One region of the Paenibacillus sp. MABNR03 genome, then DNA from elsewhere that is predicted to be linked to it. Evidence: riboswitches for the same ligand, from Rfam matches in the RefSeq annotation. Region 1 holds a riboswitch; each other region holds the start of a gene.
What was found. Region 1 has a riboswitch for cyclic di-AMP ahead of AAIH57_RS00060 (C40 family peptidase). Riboswitches for the same ligand answer to the same signal wherever they lie in the genome.

Region 1 (3,278 bases):
CACTTCATCGTTCGTTAGCATTTCCAGTCCATAGCTGTCCAGTCTGGTCATGTCATTTCCTGTATATAAGGGTGCAGAAGAGATCGCCCAGAACGTCATCGCGGTCTTCCGCTCATCCTTAGTGAGCCCATCCATAGAGCCATTGCCAACGTTTAGCGAATCAAAATCGTTCCACCCGCCGGGGCCTGCATCCCGCCACCAAAGCGCTGCGATCGGAAACAGACGTGCAATATTAGCCCACTGCGTCAAACCCACATTACTGTCGTATGCTTCGACATCCCAGTCGATACGCCAGCCGTTGGCGTGTTTTTTCCAGAAATCCACGTAGTTGTGGTCCAGTGCCCATGAAAGCTCGAACCAGATATTATGTCTTGCCAAAGCCTTGGACCAGGCCTCCACATCTCCTCGTGCATCCCGGCTCAAATTGTTGATTCCCGAACCTGGGGTCACACTGTCGAATTTGACAAAGTTAATACCCCACTTGCCCAGAAGATCGGCGATGGAATCGATGTATTTCTGAGCACACGGATTCGAGAAATCAATCTTGTAGGTATAGGCATTCCAGGCATCCATCACCGTGAGCGGCTGGTATGCGATGTCCTGCATCCGGCATGCTCCACCCGTCCCGTAGATCTCCAAATTTTTATTGTACGCATCAATGGATAGTCCAGGGATCAGATAGATCCCGATCTTCTGACCATTGTTATGAACATAGTCAATAACCTCCTGAAATCCGTTCGGATACAGCGCAGCGTTAGGGATCGGTCTTCCGTATTCGTCATTGTCTCCATTCCATCCCGCATCAATGTTGATATATTCATAGCCATGGGCTTGCAGCTTCTCGCGCATGGCATCCGACTGCTTCTTAATGCTCTCTGCGGATATCCATTTCACTGAAGGGTCATACACCTGCATACTGTAACTGCTCCAGCCCATATACGGTTTCTCGGCCAATGCTGCATCCGCCGCTTCGGCTACATGATCTTTTGTTCCTGTAAAACCAAACTGTACTGCTGCCATGATGAACACCAGAAGAACCATTGCCATCCTTTTCCCTATTCGTTTCAAATCATCCCTACCCCCTCTGAAATGTGAATTCAAGTCATTCATGATAGCGCTTTCCTTACGAGAAGAGAATAGTGGATGTACTACTTCCGGGATAGGTACAATTCGGCATTTTGCGTACATTTCACCTTGATTACGGGGCAAATCAGCCATAGAACAGACATTTTTCCTTTTACCTCAGGTATAGACCAAAATGAATTATCTTTTGTTACGCCTCAATCAAGTGGCAAATCCTCAATAGAGTTGGGAGTTCCGTTCCTCAAAAAAGACATAAAAAAAGGTCTCTCGCAGGCGTTAGCCTAACGAGAAACCTTTTCCTCTTATGATGCGGTCGAGAGGACTCGAACCTCCACGGGGGGTTAGCCCACACGGACCTGAACCGTGCGCGTCTGCCAATTCCGCCACGACCGCATATGGTATATCTCCGGGATAATCTATCGCGGCGACAAGAAATAATATATCATGTGGAATTCATAGTGTCAACACTTAAAATAAATGGATATATCACAAAGGCATATAGAGAGCGCTGAAGTCAGAATGACCTCACTTTACATGTCGGAAACGAATCGTCTCTTCTCTTTTTACTCCAATCAAAATATTTGTCCAAATTCTCCCCTGTTGAAACACAAATTACTTTTTTGTCATCATAAATAATCATTCGGAACTACTCTATTCTGCAAAAAGTCTTGAATTCCGTTAACATTGAAGGAGGAAGAAACGTTTGACAATTACGCATTTATGCAATATAGTTTCAAAAGGTTACAAAAACTTAATTATTCAATTGCCGAGTTTCATGTTTGAAAACGGGGGAACCATTTTGGGTGAATTATTCTTATACATAGGAAATATAGGGAACCTTCTACCGAACCCTTAGCTAACTCCGTAGGCATCGAAGGGAGAACATTGATTTTGAAAAAGCTTATCATTTCTATTTTTGGAGCAGCCGTTCTATTTACATCCGGTGCAGCAAGCACTGAGGCAAACAGTATCAACACCGTCGTTAACAGCATGACTGGCATACCTTACAAGTGGGGCGGCACGACGCTGGCCGGTTTTGATTGCTCTGGGTTTATGAGATATATTTTTGAAAAATATAGTATTGAATTACCACGTACATCACAACAGCAAGCCAAAGCAGGTACTCCGGTATCCAAAGCGAATCTGCGGACAGGTGATCTGGTGTTTTTCAACACTTCAGGCAAAGGCATTTCACACACAGGCGTATACATTGGTGGCGGACAGTTCGCTCATGCCTCCAGCAGCAAAGGTGTCAGCATTACCAAATTAGCAAATCCGTATTTTAACACACGTTACGTTACCGCACGCCGGGTAACTGGACAATTTATGTATAACAAGATGCTCGGAAAAATATAAGTTGGACAAAAAACAGGCTCCGGATCAATCCAGGGCCTGTTTTTCTGTCTTGCTATGCTTACTCATTCTCAAGGAGAACCTAGTGCAATGCTTTTTGTACACGCATTGCGCCTTGTGACAGCGCGTGACCGCCACCAACGGCTCCTGCTACCGCTACCGTCTCCATAATTTCCTGGTCGGTTGCACCCTTTGCACGGGCCTCTTCCACATGGTAAAACGTACATACCTCGTTATTGGCAAACAATCCGATTCCGAGAGCAATCAGCTGCTTGGTTTTAGCATCAATGGCACCTGACTGAAAGCATTCCCCGGTAAACTCATGGTACGATTTCACCACCCCAGGCAACGCGTTGCTTAATTCTCCAATCTGATCCTTATAAGCATGAACCTTATCATTCATCAATGTCATGGCTATTGCACATCCTCTCAGCTGATATGTTACCTTCTCGCTGTACCTATCTTCTCTCCCGAGTGGTGCAATTATGCCAAAACATCCATGGTAATTCCATGCATCGGACCGGGTCTCTTTTATTCACTGAGCGGGCTTTGACGCGGTTCGCTAAAGAGCTGATAACGATAGTTACGATCCAACTTGACCACGCGTCTGTTCTGGCGGCGGATGAGCACCTGTTCCCCATCCCAGGCAACGACAATCCCGGTTACATCGTTGGATTCCAGCCCGTCCCGTATCACTCTTACTTTTTCACCCGATAAGCGCAGTGCATCCAATTCTGCATCACTAATCATGTCTATGGCTCCTATGTTCCAAATTTATTTACAAAAAGAGACCTAAATGAAAAGTCATTTAGGTCTCACGTGACTGTATTGGACTGTCATGT
Region 2 (3,278 bases), on a different contig from region 1:
TCATTCCACTCGTGATGTTCACAAGTGACAAAAAAAGCATGGGGGCATTCGCCAACAAACTGTGGCTCAAAATCGTCTCCTGGATCATCGCTGCCGTGATCGTTATCCTAAATGTCTATCTGATCATCCAGACCATTATGCTGTTCTAATAAGAGGGAACAGGGTCCCGGTAGCCGGATGTCAACTCAAAAAAGGCTGATCTCCTCAAGTAGCTATACTTGAAGCGATCAGCCTTTTATAATGCCGTACATTTGCCTTGTCCACAATTTGATGACGCTCGCTAGGCTTCTATAAATATACTTTACCCGCTATTCTTCATTAGACACGAGTAAAGGAATTAGCTGTTCCAAACTTTCGATCGTCCAGTCCGCGTGCTCCTGACCCTCCAGTTCAGGCTGAAACCGTCCATAACCCTGCAGGATCCGAATTGTTCGCATCCCCAGCTTCTTGGCAGGAATGATATCGTTATCAATCCGGTCTCCAATCATTACAGCTTCCCCGGGCTCGCATCCAGCCTGTTTCAGGGCCACTGCATACAGCTCCGGGTCCGGCTTGGATACGCCTTCTTCTGCCGAACAGGCCAGTACATCGACGTACCTGCGCAAACCATAACTCTCCAGTCGCTCAGCTGTCCCCGGGCTCTGGTTGGCAATAATGCCAATCCGATAATGGCGTGACAACTCCTTCAGCACAGCATCAGCAGCAGCGAAAGGCTTCTCCAGCTCCTTCCGGAACTTCAGCTTCTCCTGAATCTGCTCCCTATGACGTTCATCACTAATTAATGTCCGAATCGCTACCTTCATGGGCCACTGCTCATATTTACGGTAACAGGAGGCGAATATCTCTCGCACCATCTCAATCTTCACCGGATATCCAAGTGAACAGGCTTCTCTTACGAACTGCCCGATAATATCATCTACCGGCTCCCATTCGTCTACCAACGTGTCTCCTACATCAAAAAACAACCACTTTAATCCACGTACATCCGGCACGCCTATTCCTCCTTGTTAGCCATGAACGCAACCTTGATCAATAAAAAAGAAGACCCATCATCATGCATGAGTCTCCTCAGAATTCCATTTTTCCATAAATTCAATTATAACAGGCACCTCACACCGGATCAATCGGCAGTCATCACATTAACCATTGAGCAAAAAGCCAACCTCTCCATTGAGGGAATATACAATCCGGTCTGCTCCCATTCCACGGTAAATCCCTTTGGGATGGCTCTGTTCGGTGATCACGCATAGCGATTTCGAGGTCCATGAACGGCAGATCTGCAAATACCTGCAGGTCAGGTTCAGACTGTTCTCAAAAATAAAAACGTTGCCTACGCTGGACTGCGGCAGAAACCATTTCTGCGCTTCCGCAGTATTCATGCGGATCACGTTCTCCACTCCGATTCTCCGGAGTTTCCGCTCTTCCCCTGCACTGTTGGTCAGAACGGCAAACGACATTTTTTTGTACATCAAAAGCTTGATAAACTTGCGCCCCGCTTCATTCGGTGCAGTTACTAAAATCATCTCATTATCCATCATTCGTTCCTCCCTTGGCGTGAAAAGACAACAAAAAAGAAGCGTGGGGGACCAAGGCCTCCCCGAACGCTTCTTAAATAACCCATGACGAAGACGCCATGAATATGCGTACGGCTTGTTGCCTCTCCCTTTAACGCTTACGAGGTTAGCTGACGGATTCGGGCGCGAGAGTCGCCCTATTTCCGGCTTGCACCGAAAAATTCACCCCATGGACCAGCTGCATTGCACAGCCATTCCGATTGGTTCCCCCGTTTCCCACCCATGAATGAATGGAAACTCAGCGATTAAAACATCGTTCCAGTTTCGTGTATTGATCAGAGCGATATTATCGTTTGTTTCGTTTTTCATGTTAAGTTTAATTGAAATAGAAATTACGATATGAATCATACACCCGCGCCATGTTGGTGTAAAGTCTGTACAGATCACCGAAATGACGAATTTATGCCATTACTTATTAATAATAGCGCTTACAACATTCCCATTCTCCATCCATCTCGATAAAGCTCACTAATTCTCGTCTTTATGAAAAATGTCTGGAATTTAAGGATCATTTAAACATCCAATAAAGGGGAAATATCTTTTTATTAATTTTGCATTATCTAATTGTAAACAATATAATATAAGTATACGAATAATGAACTCAACTATTATTATATGGAGGCGATACATCATAACCGTTTATGACTACAAAGTCACCACCCTTCGGGGACAGGAAGTGGAAATGTCCGAATATCGCAACAAGGTGCTGCTGATTGTAAATACGGCGAGCAAATGCGGACTGACCCCGCAATTTGAAGGTCTGCAGGAACTCTACGACAAATTCAAAGATCGTCAGTTTGAAGTATTGGGATTTCCGAGTAACCAGTTCGCCCAGGAAAAAGGATCATCCGATGATATTGCCGAGTTTTGCCAGATGAATTACGGTGTAAGCTTTCCCATGTTTGAGAAAATCGACGTGAACGGCTCAAGCGCTCATCCTCTCTTCCAACATCTGACTACAGAAGCACCGGGACTGCTCGGCTCCAAAGCCATCAAATGGAACTTTACCAAATTCCTTGTCGATCAGGACGGACGTGTCGTGAAGCGTTATGCTCCAAAAACGACTCCTGACCAAATTCAGGCAGATATCGAGAAGTTGTTGAAATAAAGGCACCACACAGCGGCCATCATCAGCACAGAACCCCAGGAAGTCAGGTTCTACTGGGGATGGCCTTTTTTACGCTATCTACAAACGCAAAAAAAAGAGGCTTTCCTCCATCGGAAAACCTCTTCTTATCGTACTTTATGATGCGGTCGAGAGGACTCGAACCTCCACGGGCATACGCCCACTACCCCCTCAAGATAGCGTGTCTGCCATTCCACCACGACCGCATGTCGTAAATAATCGGCAACAAAAATGATTATACAGGGTTATGATATAAAAGTAAAGCACTTTCTAAAAAGTGTCATTCTCCTGTGTTTTTTCTCCAAATATCGGTTCTTATCGTCATGATCGCTTACCGATTGCATACATTAAATTTCAAATCATTTTCCATCTATATTCATGTAATTTAGCATCCCAATAAGATGATCTCTCGAGTCCCCATCCCTTTCCCTACATTTACATTACCTAAAAAGTTATGTATGTTAACATTTAAATTGTTTTAACCGAATTCCAAAGATTTTATTGACAAAATACGGATATTTATGTGAATATATATATCATATAATTCGGATTTAAAAGCATAAGAGGAACCAAAAAGG
Region 3 (3,278 bases), 1.9 Mb from region 1:
TACCCTTTCGATTAACAGTGGTGCCTATCTTGCCGAGATCTTCCGTGCGGGTATTCAAGGTGTCGATCGCGGTCAACTTGAAGCAGCTCGTTCCCTGGGGATGGGGAAAGGTGCAGCGATGCGGTTCATTATCCTGCCACAGGCTTTCAAAGCAGTGCTGCCTGCCATCGGTAATGAATTTGTGACCATTATTAAAGAATCGTCCATTATCTCGGTCATTGGTATGGTCGATATCATGTACCAGGCAAGTGTAGTCAAAAACATTACGTACCAAGGAATGAATCCGTTCCTTATTGCGGCAGCCATCTATTTTGTATTGACATTCATTTTGTCCAAGCTGCTGGGTCGACTGGAAAGGAAGTTGAGTGCAAGTGATAGACGTTAGACAATTACACAAATCCTATGGAAAAAACGATGTGCTTAAAGGCATTAATGTAACAATTGGCAAGGGTGAGGTCGTTGTAGTCATCGGTCCTTCCGGATCGGGTAAAAGTACCTTCTTGCGCTGCCTCAACCTGTTGGAGCAGCCGACCTCAGGCGAAATTGAGTTTGAAGGTGTGTCGATCACAGATCCCAAACACAACATTAATGCAACGCGGGAAAAAATGGGGATGGTATTCCAGCATTTTAATCTGTTTCCGCATAAAACCGTACAGCAAAACATTACGATTGCCCCAATCAAGGTTAAAAAGCAGTCAGCACAGGAAGCAAATCAGATCGCTGCAGACTTGCTCAATACCGTTGGTTTGTTCGATAAGAAGGATTCATATCCGAATCAGCTGTCTGGTGGACAGAAGCAGCGGATTGCCATTGCCAGGGCACTCGCCATGCAGCCCCATGTAATGCTGTTTGACGAGCCAACGTCTGCGCTTGATCCTGAAATGGTCGGGGAAGTGCTGGATGTAATGAAACGTCTCGCTGAAGGCGGTATGACCATGGTTATTGTCACTCACGAAATGGGTTTTGCCCGAGAAGTTGGTGATCGCATCATCTTTATGGATGGTGGCGTAATCGTGGAAGAAGGAACACCTGACGAAGTGTTTGGACACCCTAAACATGCCCGTACACGGGATTTTCTGGGCAAAGTGTTGTCATAGACTTTCCTTGAAAAGTCGACGGATAGCCTTTCATTTTTCATCATTAATCATAAATATTTAATCAAACAGCCTTGTTAACTATACCGTTAGCAGGGTTGTTTTTTGTGAGCTGCATAAGCATGGATTTACATAAAAGTAACGTTTCTGTCATTGTTGAAAGCTGCTTTTACACACCCATTTTCTGAAAAAACCTTATAAATTCAGTCTCATCATGAACTGAACATACCATTTGGTAACATTTACTACGGACCCTGGTTACAAAATTGTGATATATTGATTCTGCCGAAACTTCCTGAGCAGGAAGTGTGGAGGATGTAATGATGCAAAGCGTGTACGGGGGAAGATTGAAATTACACGCTGCTAGGGGTGAATTAGGGGTACATAACGCATCACCAATGTAACAGCGAACCTATAGGGTGGTTTCCTCCATCCGAATCCGACAACTAACTTCGCAGGCACAATGAGGGAGGAAGACCATGATTAAGAAGAGAAGTATAGCCAAAACAGCAACAGCCCTGCTGACAGCAGCAATGCTCATCCAGGCCGTTCCAGCTCACGCTGATTCTGTTCACGTGGCCAAAGAGGGGGATACCTTCTACACCTTATCGAAAAAATATGGCGTTGGACTTAACACACTTATCAAAGCTAACAATGACATTTCGCCTTACAACATTTATGGTGGTTTGAAGATTACCATTCCTGGCAAAACCAACACGGTCAAGGCTGCTGCAGCCTCTAAGAGCTCATCCGCGGCGAAGACCATCACGACAGCAAGTCTTGATGTAAATGCAGATGACAAAGTCGTTCAAGCCTGGGGTAAAACGTTCGACTATAGTAAGGCAGTAGAAGTGAAAGCAACTGCTTACTCTGCAGATGCCTCTGAAAATGGGGGATGGGGTGCTGTGGATTACTTTGGTAATCCGCTCGAATTGGGCACTATCGCCGTTGATCCAAGTGTTATTCCACTGGGAACAAAAGTACTGGTTACAGGTCACTCCCATCCGGGACTACCAAAGCAAGCATTTGTAGCAACTGCGCGTGACATTGGTGGAGCCATCAAGGGAAAACGAATTGATATTTTCATTCCTGGCAGTCAGAAGTCTGTGAGCACATTTGGTTTTCAGGACGTTGAACTTTACATTTTAAAATAATATAATCATCCACAATAAAGGTGTCCATTAGTCATGATGATCGTGACTGAAGGGCACCTTTTGTCTTGTATCTGCAAACTCAAGTTTGCGTTCGTTTGCAGATACATGTTTGTAAGTGACAGTTACTTCGGACATTATTTGCTCTTGGGCAGCTGCAGCATCTCGTCCAAGGTCACCAGATTGAATCCCCGACACCGCAACTCATCAATAATTTCCGGTAGTGCCTCTAATGTACCGGACAGGTTGGAACCCACACCGCCTCCGGCATGCTGGAGAATGATGGAACCCGGCTTGACCGCAGATAACACATTTTGCTTCACCTGGTCCTTGTTAAGACCTTTCCAATCCAGTGAATCCACGTTCCAGTTTACGATACTGTACTGCTGTCTGGCGGCCCATTGCAGCTGTTTTTCGTTAATGTCCCCGTATGGAGGACGAATCATCTTCGGTGTGTACCCGGTCAGTTTATGAATAATGTCGCCGGTATGTAGGATCTGTTTACGAAAAGCGTTGAGAGACAGCTTACTGAATTCAGGGTGGTTGTAACTATGGTTTCCAACAATATGGCCTTCCCTAACGATTCGTCTGACGAGGTCGGGATGTTTCTCAGCGCGGTTGCCCACAATGAAAAAAGTAGCCTTTACTTTGTATTTTTTCAATATATCCAGCACCTGTGGGGTGAACCTTGGATCAGGCACATCATCAAAAGTCAGTGCCACTTGTCTGGTAGAAGGGCCATTGGTTTTGAATGTGTCCGCATATTTCTGCCTTAGCTGACCCAGTGTCAGCTGTTCATCTTCAGATAGATCGGGTTTTGCAGCAGGCAGACTGTCCGGAGCTGAATTAGCCCATAGATGTCCAGGAGAATAACTTCCACTCAGGATCAGGACCAGCATGGAAAGTACGATGAGGCGAATTCGCATGATACAGCCTCCTTCTCAAAATTGCGTTCTCTTTGGTATGCCCTTGGCGTTGGTTCATTATGCATGATGTGAGAAGTTTCATTGTCCAATCTGATCCATTGGGTTCA

Region 2: another riboswitch for cyclic di-AMP. It lies ahead of AAIH57_RS11765 (hypothetical protein); the one in region 1 lies ahead of AAIH57_RS00060 (C40 family peptidase).
Region 3: another riboswitch for cyclic di-AMP. It lies ahead of AAIH57_RS08060 (3D domain-containing protein); the one in region 1 lies ahead of AAIH57_RS00060 (C40 family peptidase).

Annotation. Positions count from the first base shown of each region.
Region 1 is NZ_JBCIYR010000001.1:8,256-11,533, reverse strand. Features, by position in the region: gene AAIH57_RS00070 (X2-like carbohydrate binding domain-containing protein) at 1-1,068, opposite strand, end outside; tRNA gene AAIH57_RS00065 (tRNA-Leu) at 1,392-1,476, opposite strand; cyclic di-AMP (ydaO/yuaA leader) riboswitch at 1,838-1,969, shown strand; gene AAIH57_RS00060 (C40 family peptidase) at 1,975-2,439, shown strand; gene AAIH57_RS00055 (carboxymuconolactone decarboxylase family protein) at 2,519-2,848, opposite strand; gene AAIH57_RS00050 (hypothetical protein) at 2,968-3,186, opposite strand.
Region 2 is NZ_JBCIYR010000002.1:704,189-707,466, reverse strand. Features, by position in the region: gene AAIH57_RS11775 (Nramp family divalent metal transporter) at 1-149, shown strand, start outside; gene AAIH57_RS11770 (HAD family hydrolase) at 309-992, opposite strand; gene AAIH57_RS11765 (hypothetical protein) at 1,140-1,538, opposite strand; cyclic di-AMP (ydaO/yuaA leader) riboswitch at 1,655-1,828, opposite strand; gene AAIH57_RS11760 (glutathione peroxidase) at 2,206-2,682, shown strand; tRNA gene AAIH57_RS11755 (tRNA-Leu) at 2,824-2,906, opposite strand.
Region 3 is NZ_JBCIYR010000001.1:1,920,103-1,923,380, reverse strand. Features, by position in the region: gene AAIH57_RS08070 (ABC transporter substrate-binding protein/permease) at 1-385, shown strand, start outside; gene AAIH57_RS08065 (amino acid ABC transporter ATP-binding protein) at 372-1,097, shown strand; cyclic di-AMP (ydaO/yuaA leader) riboswitch at 1,368-1,571, shown strand; gene AAIH57_RS08060 (3D domain-containing protein) at 1,574-2,248, shown strand; gene AAIH57_RS08055 (polysaccharide deacetylase family protein) at 2,383-3,171, opposite strand.